One region of the Gordonia phosphorivorans genome, then DNA from elsewhere that is predicted to be linked to it. Evidence: riboswitches for the same ligand, from Rfam matches in the RefSeq annotation. Region 1 holds a riboswitch; the other holds the start of a gene.
What was found. A riboswitch is a leader RNA that binds a small molecule or an ion and turns the genes downstream of it on or off. The one in region 1 is predicted to bind cyclic di-AMP.
Positions count from the first base shown of each region.

Region 2: another riboswitch for cyclic di-AMP. It lies ahead of ACFFJD_RS03045 (C40 family peptidase); the one in region 1 lies ahead of ACFFJD_RS06225 (transglycosylase family protein).

Region 1 is NZ_JBHLWV010000016.1:41,469-51,508, forward strand. It holds gene ACFFJD_RS06205 (DUF2771 family protein) at 1-202, shown strand, start outside; gene ACFFJD_RS06210 (cold-shock protein) at 217-630, opposite strand; gene ACFFJD_RS06215 (hypothetical protein) at 755-964, shown strand; gene ACFFJD_RS06220 (flavin reductase family protein) at 961-1,488, shown strand; cyclic di-AMP (ydaO/yuaA leader) riboswitch at 1,753-1,941, shown strand; gene ACFFJD_RS06225 (transglycosylase family protein) at 1,952-2,554, shown strand; gene ACFFJD_RS06230 (hypothetical protein) at 2,859-3,041, opposite strand; gene ACFFJD_RS06235 (helicase-associated domain-containing protein) at 3,144-5,462, shown strand; gene ACFFJD_RS06240 (DNA repair helicase XPB) at 5,508-7,151, shown strand; gene ACFFJD_RS06245 (pyridoxal phosphate-dependent aminotransferase) at 7,163-8,362, shown strand; gene ACFFJD_RS06250 (alpha-ketoglutarate-dependent dioxygenase AlkB) at 8,515-9,150, shown strand; gene ACFFJD_RS06255 (oxidoreductase) at 9,162-10,040, opposite strand.
Region 2 is NZ_JBHLWV010000011.1:119,296-129,335, forward strand. It holds gene ACFFJD_RS03030 (glycosyltransferase family 4 protein) at 1-1,054, opposite strand, end outside; gene ACFFJD_RS03035 (hypothetical protein) at 1,054-2,532, opposite strand; gene ACFFJD_RS03040 (C40 family peptidase) at 2,534-3,499, opposite strand; gene ACFFJD_RS03045 (C40 family peptidase) at 3,656-4,237, opposite strand; cyclic di-AMP (ydaO/yuaA leader) riboswitch at 4,257-4,441, opposite strand; gene ACFFJD_RS03050 (DEDD exonuclease domain-containing protein) at 4,993-6,696, shown strand; gene ACFFJD_RS03055 (Lrp/AsnC family transcriptional regulator) at 6,608-6,886, shown strand; gene trpD (anthranilate phosphoribosyltransferase) at 6,908-8,002, opposite strand; gene ACFFJD_RS03065 (hypothetical protein) at 7,999-8,424, opposite strand; gene ctaE (aa3-type cytochrome oxidase subunit III) at 8,655-9,263, shown strand; gene qcrC (cytochrome bc1 complex diheme cytochrome c subunit) at 9,312-10,040, shown strand, end outside.

The DNA of each region.
Region 1 (10,040 bases):
GGTGCTCGAATCCACCCCGCGGCGCGTGCTGCTGGGTATCGAGGTGAAGGCGTTCTCGGCCGTCGTCGAGGATGCGCCGGACGGCATCGAATCCGGCCAGGGCAGCATTCCGTTCCGCGGCCACTATGCGGTCGACACCGCGCCGGAGGGTTTCGTGATCACCAACCAGACGGTGCTGCCGGAGGTCCGCGGCACCGCCTGAGGCGGCCGGTGCCGCTAGCGGTCCAGTTCCCGGGTCACCGCGCGGACCACCTCGGAGATGCGGCGGGCGGTCTTGCGATCCGGGTAACGACCGTTGCGCAGGTCCGGCTGCACCTTGCCCTCGAGCAGGGTGATGAGGTCGGCGATCAGACCGTGCAGTTCGTCGGGCGTGTGCCGTTTGGTGGCCGCCCGCTGGGTCTCCCGCACATTGCGGGCGACGCTGGGCGCCGCCTCCAGCACGGTCACGCGCAGGGCCTGCGGCCCCTGGCGACCGGCCGCCATGTCGAACTCCACGCGCTGACCCGGCTTGAGTGACTCCACGTCCGCCGGCAACGCCGAGGAACGGACGTAGACGTCTTCCCCGCCCTCCTGCGACAGGAATCCGAACCCCTTGGCGGGGTCGTACCACTTCACGTGACCGGTCGGCACAGTGCTCACCTTCAAACTGCTCGGAACTGCTCATCAGAATGCGCCCCGCCCCCGCGGCGAATGCTCGCGGAAGACACTGAGGCGCACTTCGCCCGATGGTACGCGTCGGGCTACCGTGGTCCTCATGCAGTCCCAGAAGTCATCATCGCTGCTGCCCGCGGCCGTGATCCTGGTCGTCATCGGATTCATCGCCAGCATCGCGCTGCTGATCCCCGCGGTGCGCGACTCCAACCAGGTGATCGTGACCATCACCTACATCCTCGCGATGGGCGCACCCATCGGGCTGTTTCTCGCGGTCGTCTTCGCGTTGTTCTCCGGACGACGCAGCCGATGACCGCGGAACCGGCCCCGCTCGTCCCCGCCGACGATCCCGGCGCCCTCAAGCGCGCCTACAGCTGTTTCCCGTCGGGCGTCGTCGGCGTCTGCCGCCGCACCGGCTCGGGCGTCGACGTGGGCATGGCCGCGAGTTCATTCGCCACCATCTCCCTCGATCCGCCGCTGGTCTCGGTGGCCGTCCGGCAGGAGTCGGCCACCTGGCCGACCCTGCGCGACGCGGATGAGCTGGGTGTCAGCGTGTTCGCGGCCCACCAGGGCGACCTCGCCCGCCAGCTGGCCGGCCATCCCGATCACCGGTTCGACGGTGTCCGTCCACTGGCCCTCGACAGCGGCGCCCTGTTCATTCCCGGCGCCACCGCCCACCTGGTCTGCACCGTGGCCGGCGAGCTCCCGGCCGGCGACCACACCGTCGTCCTGCTGCAGATCCAGTCGCTGCGGAGCGATCCGACGGCGGAACCGCTGGTCTTTCACGCGAGCACCTTCCGCGCACTGGAGGCTCGGCGCGCACTCGACGACGCGTAGGCCGCCTGGGACGCGTGGTGCGCATCTCAATCTAGTTGTGACCTTAGTCACATAACGGCAAGATAACGAACGGGCTACGGGACGACCATCACTGCCGTGAACTGCGGCAATGCCGATTGCACACGAAAGTGAGCCGTTTGAGCGTGAAAACCCCGATTTCCGACCGGGTGACTTCCCCCAAACCGATTACGTAGTGTTCATTCCGGTCGCCCTCGGGCACCGACAAATAAACATCACCCGGCGGACGCGCCCAACCTCGTTCCGCCGCCGGGTTCACCGAACTATTCAGTTCAGGAACGAGGGCGGGGGACCCACCATCCCACCGGATAACGGCGGACCGTCACCGACGGACCGCCTTGGGGTTAAGTCCAGACCGGATCGCTCCGGAACGGACCGAGCACCTCTCAGCTCGAACCCGACAGCTCACTTCGCAGGCGCGTGGAGAGAGGAAACTCAATCACCCATGGCACGTCACGCTAAGCAGTCGCTCCGCAGCACCAAGACCGTCGCGAAGGTCGCCCTGACCTCCGCAGTCCTCGGCGGCGGCGCCGCACTTCTCGGCGGGGGCAACGCCTCGGCCGCCACCGACGCCGAATGGGATCGCGTCGCGCAGTGCGAGTCCGGCGGCAACTGGTCGATCAACACCGGCAACGGCTACTACGGTGGCCTGCAGTTCAGCCCCAGCACCTGGAGCGGCCACGGCGGCGGCCAGTTCGCCCCGAGCGCCCACCAGGCCAGCAAGGCCGAGCAGATCGTCGTCGCCGAGCGCGTCCTGGCCAGCCAGGGCAAGGGCGCATGGCCGTCCTGCGGTGTCGGCCTGTCCGGCCACAACCCGCGCCAGGCCCCGGGCAAGCCGTCCACCCCGTCGCTGCCGACGCTGAAGGACCGCCAGGCCACCCCGAAGGCCGACGACGCCAAGAGCACCAAGGACGCCATCTCGCAGGCACGTGGCGGCAGCCCCGAACTGCGTTCGGCCGCCGACGCCCTCGCGAAGTCGGGCTACACCCTCGACCAGGGCCAGCTGAACTTGTTCAACGAGAACAAGGGCCTGCTCGGCCTGAACTGAGCCGGCCGCGTCCATTCGTGACGCGCCCCAGCATCGAAGGAACCCCGCACCCGTGGTGCGGGGTTCCTTCGTCTCCCCCGTCACTCCCCTGACGCCCCCGTCCTCCTCCTCCCCCCGCGGGGAGGACCCCCATTCGCGTGTCGCGACCCGTCCTTCGTGTCGCCGTGCTGCAGCGCGGGCGACGTTCGGCACGGGTCGCGACACGGCGGCGAGGGACCGCGGCGAGCGACGGCTGCGGGCCACCCGGGCACGACGAAACCCCGTACCGACCAGCGGTACGGGGTTCGTTCGTGTCAGCGCCGCGTCAGCGGTTGATAACGGTGTTCGATTGAATGAAGGGCAGCTCGCTCGCGGGCACCGGGAAGGGGTTCTCATTGCCGAAGGGCGAGAGTGCACCTGCGAGATGCGCGGTGAACTCGGTGACGGCGTGATCCTCTACCGAAATGTCCGGCCAGCCATTGTCCACGTAAGTCTTCTTCTTAGCCACGGCCTCATTGTGCCATGCGGCCCGACGGAGGGGCACGGGGACCGGCAAACCGCCCGGACCTGTCGCGTCGACCGCGACGGCGCCGTCGGTAGCATTGACCGGATGGAACCGGACAGCCCCCTGCGCGGCCTGGCCGAGACGCTGGCCGACCGCTCCGACGCCGATCTCGCCGACCTGCTGACGCGGCGCAGCGATCTGGCCTCGCCGCCGCTGCGAGGCACGACGATCCTGGCGCAGCGCGCGCTGTCCGCAGCGTCGATCGCCCTGGCCGGCGAGGGGCTGGACCTGGCGACGGTCGCGGTGATCGAGGCCTTCCTCGAGTGCGGCTCCGACACCGCGCGCTCGGACGTGGTGGGACCGGTCACGCGCGATCAACTGGTCTCCGTCCTGGGGCGCCGCCTCAAACGTCCCGCCCTCGACCAACGGCTCGCCGACCTCGTCGCGCAGGGTCTGATCTGGGACTCGGGCGCCGGCACCGCCCGCAAACCGGCGTGGATCGCGGGTATCCACCTGTCGGCCGCGCTCCCCTGGCGCGGCCACCACCTAGTGGGCCCGCTCGCCACCCGTTCGCCCGAACAGATCCACGAGCTGCTCGACGCCCTCGACGAACGCCCGCGCGAGCTGCTGGCGACCCTCGCCTCCGGACCGTCGCTGGGCCGCAGCCGTGACGCCGCACCCGACGCCGACCCCGCGGCACCCGTCCCCCGGCTGATCGGCGACGGTCTACTCGCCCGCATCGACGAGCAGACCGTCGAGCTGGTGCCGATGGTCGGTGTGCTGCTGCGCGGCGAGCCGCCCCTGCTGACCGCCACGCTGGCACCCCCGCCCATGAGCGACGGCCCGGGTCGCTTCGGGCCGGAGGCGATCGACGCCGCCGGCGCCGGCGAAGCCTTGGAACTGATCCGCCACAGCGCGGCGCTGCTCGAGCTGCTCGGCGAGCAGCCCGCCGCGATGCTGAAGTCGGGCGGGCTGGGCATCCGGGAACTGCGGCGCCTGGCCAAGGCCACCGGCCTGCCCGTCGCCCGCATCGGCCTGATCGTGGAGATCCTGTCGGCCCACCGCCTGGTCGATTCCGGTCACCCCGAACCCGAGCCCGCCGGATCCACCGGCGAACCGGTCTTCGCCCCCACCGCGGCCGTGGACGCGTGGGGCCACAGCACCACCGAACGCAAGTGGCACGGGTTGGCGCAGGCCTGGCTCGACCTCCATCGCCGACCGTGGCAGATCGGCGACACCGACCGCGACGGCAACACCCTGGCCGCGCTGTCGAGCGAGCTCTTCGACGCCACCGCTCCCCTCACCCGGCGGCAGGTGCTCGACATGCTGGCCCAGGCGCCGCCCGCCGCGCCGGTGGACGTGGACGCGTTGGCCGCGAACCTGGCCTGGCACCACCCTCGCCATCTGCGCCGGTGGACCCGCCGCTTCGTCGGCGAGACCGTGGCCGAGGCCCGCGAACTCGGCCTGGTGGCCCACGGCGCCTTGACCGCCCCCGGACGCACCCTCCTGAACGCGGGCACCGACGACGATGCGGCCGAGGTCTTGGCCGTCATGCTCACCGCGCTGCCGACGCCGGTGGACCATTTCCTGGTGCAGGCCGACCTGACCGTCATGGTGCCCGGCCCGATGACGCCGGAGCTGACCGAGCAGGTGCAGGCCATCGCCGACCTGGAATCCGGCGGCGCCGCGTCGGTGTACCGCATCAGCGAGGCCAGCCTGCGCCGCGCCTTCGACACCGGGCTGTCCGGCGCGGAGATCACCGCGCTGCTGACCAGCCGTTCCCGCACCCCGGTGCCCCAGTCGCTGACCTATCTCGTCGACGACGTCGCCCGCCGCCACGGCCGGCTGCGGGTGGGTGTGGCCTCGACCTTCGTCCGCTGCGACGATCCGGCACTGCTCACCGCTGTCCTCACCAGCGACGCGGCCGCGGAAGTGGCCTTGCGCGCGTTGGCGCCCACCGTGGCGGTCTCGCCCGCGCCCGTGCGCGACGTGGTCGAGGCCCTGCGGCGCGGCGGCTTCGCGCCGGCCGGCGAGGACTCCACCGGCGCGCTGGTGGACCTGCGCAGTCGCGGTGCCCGGGTACCCAATCGTGCGCGGGCGGCCCGCATGCCCCAGCGCCGCGCACCGGTGGGCCCGGACCAGGCCCGCACCCTCGTGCACCGCCTGCGCGCGGCCGACCGCGCCGACCAGGAGCCGCGCACCTCGATCAAGGCCACCGGCGACACCAACGCGGCCGCACTCATCCAGCTGGCGCTGCGCACCGGGCGGTCGGTGCGGCTGGGCTACGTGGACGCGCAAGGAGCGGCCAGTCGGCACGTGGTGAAGCCGCGCGCGCTGCAGGCCGGCCAACTGATCGGCGCCGCCGACGACGGCTCCGAAGTGACGTTCCTCCTGCACCGGATCAACGGCCTGGAACTGCTGTAGCCCACCCCGGGTGGCCACGGCGCGTCGAACCTGGACAATGGGCATGTGACTGACGGACCCCTCATCGTTCAATCGGACAAGACGGTACTGCTGGAGATCGATCATCCGCAGGCCGGTGCCGCACGCGCCGCGATCGCGCCCTTCGCCGAACTCGAACGCGCGCCCGAGCACGTGCACACCTACCGGGTGACGCCGCTGGCGCTGTGGAACGCGCGGGCCGCCGGGCACGACGCCGAGCAGGTGGTCGACGCCCTGGTCACCTACTCGCGCTATCCGGTGCCGCAGCCGCTCCTGGTCGACGTCGTCGACACCATGGGCCGCTTCGGACGCCTCCAGCTGGCCAAGAATCCGGCGCACGGCCTGGTGCTGATCTCCCTCGATCGCGCGGTGCTCGAAGAGGTGCTGCGCAACAAGAAGGTCGCACCGATGCTCGGCGCGCGGATCGACGACGACACCGTGGTGGTGCATCCGTCCGAACGCGGTCGGCTCAAGCAGGTGCTGCTCAAGATCGGCTGGCCGGCCGAGGACCTGGCCGGCTACGTCGACGGCGAGGCCCACGCGATCGACCTGGCCCAGGACGACTGGGAGCTGCGCGACTACCAGCAGATGGCCGCCGACTCGTTCTGGGCCGGCGGCTCGGGCGTGGTGGTGCTGCCCTGCGGCGCGGGCAAGACGATGGTCGGCGCCGCCGCCATGGCCAAGGCCGGCGCCACCACGTTGATCCTGGTGACCAACACCGTCGCGGGCCGGCAGTGGAAGCGCGAACTGATCGCGCGCACCACGCTGACCGAGGATGAGATCGGCGAGTACTCCGGCGAACGCAAGGAGATCCGCCCCGTCACCATCGCCACCTACCAGGTGATGACGCGCAAAACGAAGGGCGAATACAAGAACCTCGACCTGTTCGACTCCCGCGACTGGGGCCTGATCATCTACGACGAGGTGCACCTGCTGCCGGCACCGGTGTTCCGGATGACCGCCGACCTGCAGTCGCGTCGTCGTCTCGGCCTCACCGCGACCCTGGTGCGCGAGGACGGCCGCGAGGGCGACGTGTTCAGCCTCATCGGCCCCAAGCGGTACGACGCGCCGTGGAAGGATATCGAGGCGCAGGGCTGGATCGCGCCGGCCGACTGCGTGGAGGTCCGGGTGACGATGTCCGACGACGAGCGCCTGCAGTACGCGGTGGCCGAGGCCGACGCCAAGTACAAGCTCTGCTCCACCGCGCACTCCAAGCTGCGCGTGGTGCGCTCGATCCTGGAACAGCACCGGGGCGCGCCGACGCTGGTGATCGGCGCCTACATCGACCAGCTCGAGGAGCTCGGACGCGAGCTGGACGCCCCGGTGATCCAGGGGTCCACGCGCAATGCCGAGCGGGAGAAGCTCTTCGACGCGTTCCGGCGCGGCGAGCTGAACACGCTGGTGGTGTCCAAGGTGGCCAACTTCTCCATCGACCTCCCGGAGGCTTCGGTGGCCGTTCAGGTCTCCGGCACCTTCGGTTCCCGGCAGGAGGAGGCGCAACGCCTGGGCCGTCTGCTGCGCCCCAAGGCCGACGGCGGTCAGGCGCACTTCTACTCGGTGGTCTCGCGGGACAGCCTCGACGCCGACTACGCCGCGCACCGCCAGCGTTTCCTGGCCGAACAGGGTTACGCGTACCGCATCATCGACGCCGGCGACCTTCCGCTGGTCTGAGAGAGGAAACGATGGTCCCCGAACACCCCGCGCGGCTGGTCCGCCGACTGCGACCGTTCGCGGAGACCATCTTCGCGGAGATGTCGGCGCTGGCCGCCGCCCACGAGGCGATCAATCTGGGACAGGGTTTCCCGGACACCGACGGCCCGCCCTCCATGCTCACGGCGGCGCAGGAGGCGATCGCGTCCGGCCACAACCAGTACCCGCCGGGTATCGGGGTGGCCGCCCTGCGCGAGGCCGTCAGCGAGCAGCAGGCCCGTGATTACGGGCTGCACTACGACCCGGACACGCAGGTCCTGGTGACCGTCGGCGCCACCGAGGCGATCGCCGGGGCGATCCTGGGCCTGGTGGAACCTGGTCGCGAAGTGATCATGATCGAGCCCTACTACGACGCCTATGCCGCGACCGTCGCCCTGGCCGGGGCGGTGCGCCGCACCGTTCCGCTGGTGCCCGACGGTGACGGTTTCCGGCTGGATCTGGACGCGTTGCGCGCGGCCTTCACCGCCGACACCGCCGCCGTGGTGGTCAACTCGCCGCACAATCCGACCGGGACCGTCCTGACCGACGACGAGCTGACCGAGATCGCCCGCCTGTGCATCGCGCACGACGTCGTCGCGATCACCGACGAGGTGTACGAGCATCTGGTGTTCGGCGAGCGCAGGCATCGTTCGCTGGCGACGCTGGACGGCATGGCCGAGCGCACCCTGCGCATCTCCAGCGCCGCCAAGACCTTCCACGTGACCGGCTGGAAGGTCGGGTGGATCAGCGGCCCCGCCGAGCTGGTCGCGGCCGCCCGCGGCGCCAAGCAGTACCTCAGCTACGTGGGCAGCGGGCCGTTCCAGCCAGCCGTCGCCGGGGCCCTGCGCACCGAGACGGCGTGGGTCGCCACGCAGACGCGGGATCTGGCCCGACGGCAGGGCGTCCTCTCGGCGGCGCTGGCCGACGCCGGCTTCCGGGTCCACCACACCGACGGCACCTACTTCGTGCTGGCCGACCCCCGCCCGCTCGGCTACACCGACGCCGCGGCGTTCTGCCGGGCCCTGCCCGCGGCCATCGGGGTCGCCGCGGTGCCCGTGAGCGCCTTCGTCGATCCCGCACCGGAGCCGGCCGCCGCGGAATCGCCGTGGGACCACCTGGTCCGGTTCGCCTTCTGCAAGCAGGACGACGTGCTCGCCGAGGCCGCGCGGCGACTGCGCACCCTGGCCGACTGATCCGATCCGGCGTTCGCGTCGCCACCGCACGTACGCTGCGGCCGCGCGCGACGCGTACGTGACCGGCAGGCGCGGACGGGGACGACCGACGCGAACGGGGAGGATCGGGCGCGCTTAGAACGCGCGTTCGATTCGGGGCGTAGGGTGGCGGCATGAGCATCGGCATCCAGGACTCGCTCTTCGATACGCCCGCGACCGGCGCCGCGCCCACGGTGCACCCCCTGGACGGCGCGATCACCCGGCGCCACCTCCCGGCGGACGCCTGGGTGGACCTGCGGCCGGGCTGGCTCACCGGCACCGCGGACCTCTTCGATCACCTGCAGCGGAGCGTCCCGTGGCGGGCCGAACGCGTCCGCATGTACGAGTCCACGGTGCCCGTACCTCGGCTGATGGCCGGCTACCCGGCGGGTGCTCGGCTGCCCGACCCGCTGCTGGCCACGCTGCGCGCCGACTTGACCGCGCATTACCGCCCGACGCTGCCCGAGGGCTTCGTCAGCGCCGGACTGTGCCTGTACCGCGACGGCAACGACAGCGTCGCCTGGCACGGCGACCGGATCGGCCGCGGCGCCTACCGCGACACCCTGGTGGCCATCGTCTCCCTGGGCGCCCCACGCGTCCTGGCCCTGCGGCCGCGCGGCGGCGGGGCCGCGCTGCGATTCACCCTCGGCAGCGGCGATCTGCTGGTGATGGGCGGCAGTTGCCAGCGCACCTGGGATCACGCGGTGCCCAAGGCCCCGGGTGCGGGGCCGCGGATGTCGGTGCAGTTCCGCCCGCCCGGAGTGCTCTGACCCGATCCTGCTCAGACGCCGTAGCTGACCCCGGTGAGTTCCTCGGCCGTGGCCCACAGACGCCCGCGGACGGCCGGGTCGTCGGCCACGCTGCGGTAGCCGGCCACCGCCGGGGCGCCGCGCATGCCGCCCAGGCTGCCGGGCCCGTAGAAGGTGCCGTTGGCCGCGTCCGGTGCGGTGGCCGCGTAGAGCGTCGGCAGGGCGCCGTCGGACGCCGACTGCGCCAGCGGCGTCATGTTGCCGAGCTTCATCACCCAGTCGATCGGCGATTCGGTGCGCGTCTGCAGCTCCGTGGCGGCGTAACCGGGGTGCGCGGCGAGCGAGACGGTCGACGAGCCGGCCTGCCGCAACCGATCGGCCAGCTCCAGCGCCATCATGAGGTCGGCGATCTTGGAATCGCCGTAGGCCACCCAGCGGTTGTACTTGCGGCGCTCCCAGTTCAGGTCGTCGATGTCCAGCCGCGCCACGTTGTGCGCCAGCGACGACAGGGTCACCACGCGGTCGCCGATCCGGTCCAGGATGAGACCGGTGAGGGCGAAGTGCCCCAGGAAGTTGGTGCCGATCTGCATCTCGAAGCCGTCGGCGGTGCGCCCGAGCGGCAGCGCCATCACGCCGGCGTTGTTGACCAGCACGTCGGCGCCCTCGAAACCGTCGGCGAAGGCGCGCACCGAGCCCAGGTCGGCCAGGTCCAGCGCCGCGACCGTCGCATTCGCGCCGATCTCGTCGGCCACCCGCTGCGCCTTCTCCACGTTGCGGCAGGCCAGGACCACGTCCGCGCCGGCGCGTCCGAGCGCCCGAGCGGTCTGCTCACCCAGTCCACTGTTGGCGCCGGTGACGACGATGCGTCGCCCCCGCTGATCGGGCATGTCCGCGATCGACCAACCACTCAT
Region 2 (10,040 bases), on a different contig from region 1:
GACCGGCGGCCCCCATGGCCGCGGCGCGCTCGGGGTCGGTGAGCAGGGCGATGACGGCGTCGGCGACCTCGTCGACCCGGCGACCGTGCACCACGATCCCGGTCTCCCCGTCTCGCACGGTCTCCGGCGCTCCGCCGGAATCGCCGGCGACGACGGGCACACCGCTGGCCGAGGCCTCCAGGAAGACGATGCCCAGGCCCTCCACATCCAGCCCGCCGCCGCGGGTGCGGGTGGGCATGGCGAAGACATCCGCCATGGCGTGGTGCATGGGCAGTTCGGCCGCCGGAACGGTACCGGTGAAGGTGACCCGGTCGGCCACACCCACCGTGTCCGCCAGGGCCTTCAAGCGGTCACCGTAGGGGCCGCCGCCGACGATCATCAGGTGCACGTCGGGCACCGCGGCGATCACCGTCGGCAGCGCCTTGATCAGCACGTCCTGTCCCTTGCGGGGCACCAGTCGCGACAGGCACAGCACCACCGGGACGTCACCGAGCCCGTATCGAGCCCGAAGTTCTTCTCGCGCAGCCGAATTCGGCGCGAACCGGTCGACGTCGACGCCGCACGGCAGATACTCGAGCGCGCCGCGCGGTCCGAAGGCGGACGCGAACCGGCCACGGGTGTAGCGACTGACGAAGGTGATCACGTCCGCGGTCTCACCGATGACGCGCAGCACCTGCCGCGCGCCGGGCAGCATCGACCAGCCCACCTCGTGGCCGTGTGTGCTGGCCACGATCCGCTGCGCACCCGCATTGCGGAGCACCGGTCCGAGCACGGCCAGCGGAGCCGCCGCTCCGAACCACACGGTGTGAATGTCGTTCTCGCGCACCAACTCCGCGGCGCGGCGGGCCACCTCCCGGGTGGGCAGCATGAGGGTTCCCGGGTGTCGCACGATGCGGTACGGCGCCGCGGCGTCGTACTCCTCGCAGCCCTTCCAGCGGGGTGCGTAGACGATCACCTCGTCGGCGGGCAGATGCGCCAGCAGGTTCTCCAGGTAGGACTGGATCCCACCGGGCCGGGGCGGAAAGTCGTTGGTCAGCAACAGCGTCCGCTTCATCACCGCACCTCGTTCCGCAGCCACGACTGCCACTCGCCGATCATCTTCCCCTGGCTCGTGCCCAGGGTCTTCTCCAGCGCCGCGGTCACTGCCGCCTCGTCGGTCTCCCGAGCCACCGCGGAGTACATCGCGCGCAGCCGGTCCTCACCGTATTCGTCGGCGACGAAATCGGCGAACGACCAGGCCGTCTGGTACGCCACACGGGCCGCGGGCGTATCGACGGCGAAGGCGGAGTTCGGCGGCAGGGCGTCGGGCAGCTGACCGGCGGCCACCTCCACCGCCAGGTCGGGGGCCAGATCGGTGAGGGTGCCGGTGCTCCCCCGGCGCCCCACGTACTCGGCCACGCCCTCGGTGAGCCACATCGGCGCGTCCACGGCCGTGTCGATCCGGGTGGCGACGTGGAAGAGCTCGTGCCGCAGGATCACCGCCACCCCGGACTCGGTCAACTGACCGGCGGCCGGCGACAGCACCACTCGCTGCCCGGTCACCGTGCGACCGGCCCGATCGATGGTGTCGTACACCGTGGCCGCGGCGGCCGCCGCGGTCTGCCCGGCCTCGGTGCGGGTGAAGCCGGCGAACTGCCGTTCGGTGCCGGTGACCGTCACCACGGCGCGACGTGTCCAGTCGCGGCCCCAGAAGTCGGTCACGTGCTCGATCGCCGGCGCCAGCTGCCGCCGGACCTTGGCCACCGTGCGGTCGGTGCCCGGATACGACAGCACCGACGAGACGCCGCCCCCGCTCGGGACGTCGGCGGCCCGCAACCCGGGGAACGCCCACGGCACCAGTTGCGGCGGGCGCGCGGGCGCCTCCGGATCGGTGTCCGGCGCGGCGATCTGCGCGCCGTCGCCGAGGAGCTTCCAGTCGTCCCCGTAGCGCGCGAAGGCCAGTAGCTGATCGACCTGCACCAGGGGTTCGTCCACGCCCGGCACCGCGGTACCGCCGAGCGCATAGCTCACGGTGACCGCCGAGACCCAGGAGTCGGTGCTGCCGGCCTCGGACAGGCGAATCCCCAGCGATCCGCCGATCAGGCGGTCGGCGCCGGTATTGGGTGCCAGTCGATATTGCAGCGCGCGCAGGACCAGCGCGTCACCCCGGTCGGGCGCCTCGGCGGCCGTGGACGGTCGCCGCTCCGACGCGGACGACGAACTCGGCGCCGGCGACGAGGCCGACGGCGGGGTCGCTGCGAGATCGGCGGCGGCCTCACGCATCGAGCGCCGGAACTCCGGCGTCGCCAGCGGATCGATCAGCGTCTCGACCTGCTCGGGCCGACCGGAGGTCAGCGCCGCGCTCAGCGCATCCAGGAGACGAATGACGCCCGCATCGCGCTGCTCTTCGTAGGCGCTCGGCGAGGTGGTGTACAGCGAGGTGGTCGACGACGGCGCGGCCGTCGGCTCGGGGCTGCCGCACGCACCGACGCCGCCGACGAGGACCGCCAGCAGCGCCGAGACCGCGACCGAGCGGCGGCGGGCAACGATCAAGTCAGTACCGTCGTGCCGTGTTGTACGAACCGGCCTTGTCCACCGGCACCACGGCCACGGGTACACCGAAGGTGGATGCGTGAATCACGTACCCGTTGCCCACGTAGAGGCCGACGTGGTGGGCGTCGGGGTAATAGATGATCAGGTCGCCCGGCTTGAGATCCTTGCGGTCGACGGGCTTGCCGCCGGCCATCTGCGCCTCGCTGGTGCGCGGAATAGTCTTGCCTGCCTGCTTGTAGGCCCACAGCATCAGGCCCGAGCAGTCGAACTCGTCGGGTCCGGTCGCACCCCACACATAGGGGTCGCCGATGCGGCTCAATGCGGCGTGCACCGCGACGGTGGCCGGCGAGGTGCCCTTGGGCACCGCCTTCGCATCGAAGGTGTACTTGGGCCCGCGGAGCGCGGCCAGTTCCTTGCCGGTCATCGACTGGTACACCGCGCGCACCGCGACAGCTTCCAGCTGCAGGTCGGCCTGCTTCGCCTGCAGATCACCGCGCTTGCGCGCGGCATCCTTGACCGCGGTCGAGGCCGCCGTGGCCGCCTGCTCGGCCGACTTCTTGGCGTTGGTCGCGTCCCGCGCGATGCTCTTGATCGACTTCAGATCCGCGGCCGACTGCCGGGACAGCACTTCCAGATCGGACATGTTGTTCAACAGGTCCTGCGGCGAATCGGACACCAGCATGGCCGAGAGCCGATTGACCCGGGCCCCACGGAAGCTAGCGCGGGCGAGGGCGTCGAGCTTGGTCTGCGCGGTGTCCATCTTGGCGGTGGCCTTGTCCAGGCTCCGCTGGGCGCTCGCCGCAGCCTTCCGCTGGGTGGCGACGACGCCGCGCTGCTTGTCGTATTCGACCTGCGCCTTGTTCATCGCCTCGGCGGACTTCTCCGCCTGGATCGAGAGCTGCTTGTATTGGGCCAGGACCGTCTGGGGTCCGCCGGCCGGCTCGGCGAATGCCGCCGAGGGTTGCATGGTCGCCAAGGTCGTCGCCGCTAGGAGTGCGGCGACGAACGAAGCGGTGCGCCGTGATTCAGTCACGAGAGAAACTCTCCTGCTACCGCCAGAACGAGCCGTGGGCGCTTTCGCTCACGGCTCGTTCTGGACGAAAGTGAAATCTTCCGGCTCCGCTCAGTAGCGGCGGATGCCCGTCAGCGACCAGGCCTTGACCTTGTCGCGCTTGACCGGCACACCGTAGGTCGAGGAGTGCACGAACATGCCGTTGCCCGCGTAGATGCCGGCGTGGCCGCCACCGTTGAAGATCAGGACGTCGCCGGGGCGCGCCGAGGCGAGCGAGGCCACCGGGGTGCCGCCGCCGAGCTGGCCGTAGCTGTCGCGGGGGACGGTCTTGCCGGCCTGCTTGTAGGACCAGTAGACCAGGCCCGAGCAGTCGAAGGCGTTGGGGCCGACCGCACCGTACGAGTACGGCGAACCGATCTTGGACTCAGCGGCACGCAGCGCCTTCTGCGCGCGCGCCGGCTGGCTGTTGAGGAGGCCGCCACCCTGAGTGCCGCCCTGCTTGAACTGCGGCGGAACCTGCTTGTCGTTGACACCAGGCAGTTCGAAATCGCCCACACCCGGGATCGAGATCGGCGCGGCATCGGCGGGCCCGGCGGCAATCGCGAGGGTGCCGACGGCGATCGATCCGGCGATCACTGCGGTCTTGGCGGCCTTGACGGCGCCCTTGGGCTGTTCCATACGGTGTTTCGCCACGGAAACGGTTCTCCTTGGTTGGTTCTCCCTGACCGCCGACCGGGTTAGCTGTCGGGTTCGGGCCGGAAGAGATGGCCCTACGCGGTCTGACCCGCGATTCACCCCGATTCCAGGCGCGTCCTCGTCGGTCGCGGGTCCGGAAAAAGAGTGGGTCCCCGGTTCGCCTTCCACGTGAGCAGGAGGGCGATTAGGCGGTGTCCTTCCGATCGGTGACCCCGGTTAGGGGGCGACCACTCGGTAGGTCTCAGAAAGATTACGAAACCTGAACGCCCGATGTCCACCGGTCGAGCCGCGCGCCGCTTCGAACCGCACCGTCAGACGGCCCGGAGATGCCGTCGACCCTCCCCACACGCAGCGCCGTGAACTGGGGCGATGTGCGCTTTTGCCGCCCGACCAGCCTTTTCGGTGATCAGCGCTGTGGCAACCAGCACATCGACGGCCGAGGAGATCTCCGCCTCCTCCGGCATTTCGTCGGCCTCGGGACCATAGTCCCTGGCCAGGGGGTCAAAAAGGACCTGCATCAGACACCCGTCACATGCGCGGTTTCGTCCCGGGCACGTCGCGCAGTCGATTCTCATTGTGATCTGCCTCTCATTCACCCGTCGGGCTGTGCACGTTGTCAGTTTTGCCGCCGGATCGGTCGTCGGGTCGGGCCGGAAGGCTCAACCTCGACCGGAGGGTAAACCGACCCCCCGACAGCCCCGGCGCCCGTTTCGCCTACCACGGTTGTCGGAGGCTCGAACTAACGTGCGGTCATGGACCAGTTGAGTTTCGCCGACCTGCCGGGTGACGAAGCATTCGCTTCCCTCTCGCTCGCCGACCTCACCCTGGTGGTCGTCGACCTGGAGACCACTGGCGGCAGCCCCGAGAACGACGCGATCACCGAGATCGGCGCGGTCAAGATCCGCGGCGGCGAGGTACTCGGAGAGTTCGGCACCCTGGTCGATCCCGGGCGCGCCATCCCACCGCAGATCGTCACCCTCACCGGCATCACCTCGGCGATGGTGCACGACGCACCGCCCATCGAGCAGGTACTGCCGGCGTTCCTCGAGTTCGCGCGCGGCGCGGTGCTGGTGGCCCACAACGCGCGCTTCGACGTCGGATTCCTCCGACGCGCCGCCGCGCGGCAGCACCTGCCGTGGACGTTTCCGGCGACCCTGTGCACGGTGCTGATGGCGCGCCGGATCCTGACCAGGCAGGAGGCCCCCACCGTCAAGCTGAGTGCGCTGGCCGAACTCTTCGATGTCACGGTGCGCCCCACCCACCGCGCCCTCGACGATGCGCACGCCACCGTCGAGGTCTTCCACCACCTCCTCGAGCGTGTGGGCAACCAGCAGGTGCACACCTACCGCGATCTCACCCGGTACCTGCCGCGCGCCACCCCAGCGTTGCGCGCCAAGCGCTCGCTGGCCGACGACCTCCCACATGCGCCCGGCGTCTATCTCTTCCGCGGCCCCGGCGACGAGGTCCTCTATATAGGCACCGCCGTGGATCTGCGTCGCCGAGTGGGCAGCTACTTCACCGGCGGTGACACCCGCGCCCGCATGGCCCAGATGGTGGGGCTGGCCGAACGGGTCGAGCACATCGAATGCGCGCATGCGCTCGAGGCCGGGGTCCGCGAGCTGACCTTGATCGCCGTCCACAAGCCGACGTTCAATCGGCGCTCGGCCAACCCACACCGCGGCTGGTGGATCACGCTGACCGGAAGCGAACCCCCACGCCTGAAGGTCAGCCGGACACCGTCCGCCGTGTGCTTCGGCCCCGTGTCCGGGCGCACGGTGGCCGCCGAGATCGCCGCCGCCCTCACCGAGGTGGCCACGAGCACCACCGAGGTGCGCGAACTCATCGACGGCCGCTCGGATGCACCGCTGGACGCGTTGACCCGACGACTGACCGCGTTGGCACAGAGTCGACGCTTCGAGACCGCGGCGCGGGCCCGCGACACCCTGGCGTCGACGATCGATGCGCTCGCCCGCTGCCAACGCCTGTCCGCGATCGCTCGGCTCGACGAACTGGTCCTCGCCCGCCCCACCGATGCCGGCGGCTGGGAGTTCGCCGTCGTCCGGCACGGCCGCCTGGCCGGCGCCGGCTGCGCACCCCGAGACGCCGCGCCGATGCCCGTGGTCGCGGCACTCCTCGCCGGAGCGCAGCACATTCCGGCACCCGGCGATCAGGCCGGGCCGCTGGCCGGCGCACCACCGGAGGAGGTCGCGCTGATCGCCGAGTGGATCAGCGCTCCAGGCACCAGGCTCGTGTCGGTGCGGGGTGATCTGCACTCCCCGCTGCAGTCGGCCGAACGGCGTCGCGACTTCTCCCGCACCGCCCGCGAGGCCCGCACGCTGGCACAGACCCCTCGTTTAGGCTCAGAGGATGATCACCGCCATCGTCCTCATCGGAGCCGACATCCATCAGATCCCGGAGACCGCCCAGGCCGTCGCCGACATCCCGGGCGTCACTGAGGTGTATTCGTGCGCCGGCGACGTCGACCTGATCGCCAAGGTCCGCGTCCGCGACCACGATCAGATCGCCGACGTGGTGACCGGCAAGATCAACCGGCTGCCCGGCGTCAAGCGCAGCGCCACCCACATCGCCTTCCGGAGCTATTCGAGCTCGGAGGTCGAGGGCGGCTTCTCCATCGGCGACGAGTAGCGCCGCCGCGGACGGGGGCGGTCAGTCGGCCAATGCCGAACTGAGCGCCGCCCAGTCGGCCAGCCGCGCTGCCGCGGCACCCGAGTCCAGCACTTCGCCCACCCGCACCGCGGCGGCCCGCAGCGCGTCGGTGAACTCGGACTGGTCGTAGAGACGGTCCTGCTCGAAGGCCACCAGCGCCGCGGCCGCGTTCAGGGTGACCGAGTCGCGAACCGGCCCCACCGCACCGGCGAACAGGTCGCGCGCGACCTGTGCGTTCACTTCCGCGTCACCGCCCTGCAGCGCGGACAGCTCCACCAAGTCGATCCCGAGCTCGGTCGGATCGACCGTCAACTCCCGCACCTGCCCGCCGAGGACCTGCCACACCGACGACGTCGTGGTGGTGGTCAGCTCGTCGAGCCCGTCGTCGCCGCGCACCACCAGCACGCGATTGCCGCGGGTGGCGAAGGTCTGCGCCAGCGTCGGCGCCAGGTCGGCGAAGGCGCACCCGATCAGACCCGCGGGCGGTGCCGCCGGATTGGTCAGCGGCCCGAGCACGTTGAAGACCGTGGGAATGCCGATCTGCTTGCGCGGCGGTCCGGTGAAGCGGAACGCCGGATGGAACACCGGGGCGAAGCAGAAACCGATGCCCACCTCGCGCACGCACCGCGCCACCGCATCCGGGCCGAGTGCGATCGCCACCCCGAGCGCCTCCAGCACATCGGCCCCACCGCTCTTGGACGACGCGGCCCGGTTGCCGTGCTTGACCACCGGAACCCCGGCCGCGGCCACCACGATCGAGGTCATCGTCGAGATGTTGACCGTGTGCGAGCGGTCGCCGCCGGTCCCCACGATGTCGAGGGCATCGCCGGCGGTCTCCACCCGGTTGGCCATCGACAACATCGTCTCGGCGAGGCCGCGCAGTTCCTCGGCCGCCGCACCCTTCATCTTCACGCCCACGCCGAAAGCCGCGATCTGCGCGCCGGTGGCCGCGTCGGACATGATCTCCCGCATGGCCCAGCCCGCCTCGGCAGCGGTCAGGTCGAACCCGTCGGTCACCTTCCCCAGCACTGCGGGCCAGGTGAAGGCGTCCGGAGACGACGGCACGGACGAAGAGGCGGCATCGGTAGAACTCACTCCGCCACAGTAGCGACCGCCGCGGGAGCCAACACCGCCCAACTGCCGAAAGCGCCGCCCAGTCGCGTGGTCATCGAGCTCAGCAGTGCCCGCTCCTGCGCGACCGTCTGCGCATCCACCTTCTGCAGCCGCGCCAGGGCCACCGCGACCCGCCCCTCGGGCGCCGCCGGATCCGAGCCCAGCGCCGGCGCCCGCACATAGCCGTCGACCGCACACCGCTCGACCAGCTCCGCCACCCGCCCGGCGTCGACGATGACGACGTGCCGCAGCAGCAACTCGTCGGCTCCGATCCCGGCGACCCCGGCGAGCACCGTCGATGCCGCGGCGGTTTCGTCGTGGCACTCCACCAGAAGCCTTGCGGTCGGCAGCTCCTCACGGGGATCACGGATACGCGCCCGCCTTTTTCGCCACATCCACACCATCTGTCACTCCTTAAACACTGCTCATTACCCAGGTCGCCTTCAGGCTCGTCTCAGCCGGGTGGGACATCATCAGCATGCCCGCCCGAACCGTCGACAACCAGCGGAAAACTCCGGCAGGACACGCCGACCGGGCCCCAACCGGCCGCCCCTGACCTGCATCGACACAACAAGTTCGGACCAATTTGGGACCCGAGTGGTCATCGCTTACTACGAACCGTCATACTTCTCATGTGACTAGCGCCGTGGGTACCCCAGGAACCGCCATGACCTCGCGCGTGCATTCGCTGAACCGACCGAACATGGTCAGCGTCGGCACCATCGTGTGGTTGTCGAGCGAGTTGATGTTTTTTGCCGGCTTGTTCGCGATGTATTTCGTCGCGCGAGCCAATTCCGTCGAGTGGCCTCAACAGCCCGCTCACCTCAATCTTTGGCTCGCCATCCCGGTGACATCGGTGCTGATTCTCAGCTCCGTCACCTGCCAGATGGGCGTCTTCGCCGCCGAGAAGGGCGACGTCTTCGGACTTCGCCGCTGGTACACCCTGACTCTGGTCATGGGCACCTTCTTCGTCGCCGGCCAGGCGTACGAGTACTTCACTCTCGTCGACAGCGGCGTGACGCTCTCGTCGTCGTCGTACGGCTCGGTCTTCTACATGGCGACCGGCTTCCACGGATTGCATGTGATCGGCGGTCTGTTGGCCTTCGTCATCCTGCTGATCCGAACGCGACTTTCCAAGTTCACTCCCGCCCAAGCCACCGCCGCGATCGTCGTGTCGTACTACTGGCACTTCGTGGACGTGGTCTGGATCGCCCTGTTCGTCGTCATTTACTTCGTGCAGTAGCCCACGGCGGCCGCTGAAACAGTCCAATCGCTTAGTAGAGAGACACCGATGAGATCATCTCCACCGAGTTCGTCGCAGCCGCTCGACGGCGACGACGCCTCCACAGAGGGCGTTGCGACCGCCGGAAACGCAAAGACCGACGCGCGGCGTGCCCGCTCGCGGCGCAAATTGCGTCGTCGTGCGAGCGCCACCGCGTTCCTGCTGTTCGGCCTCGTTGCCTCCGGCCTGCTCGCCGGCCTGCTCACCCCCGAGCCCCAGGTCGCCACGGCCGAGCCCACGTCCGCCGAACTGGTGGCCGCCGGCAAGCAGCTGTACGACAACTCCTGCGTCACCTGCCACGGCGTCAACCTCGAGGGCGTGCCGGATCGCGGTCCCACCCTCCTGGGTGTCGGCGACGCGTCGGTGTACTTCCAGGTCTCCACCGGCCGCATGCCCGCCGCCCGCGGCGAGGCACAGGTCAAGCGCAAGACCGTCAAGTTCACTCAGTCCCAGATCGACCAGCTCGGCGCCTACATTCAGGCGATGGGCGGCGGTCCCCGGACGATGTACGCGACCACCGAGAACGGTGACGTCAAGCGCGACGAGAACGGCATGCCGGTCTTGGCGATGGGCGAACTGCGCGGCAACGACCTCGGTCGCGGCTCCGAGCTGTTCCGCCTGAACTGCGCCTCCTGCCACAACTTCACCGGTCGTGGCGGCGCCCTCTCGAGCGGTAAGTTCGCTCCCTCTCTGTCGGGCGTCAACGAGCAGCAGCTCTACACGGCCATGCTCACCGGC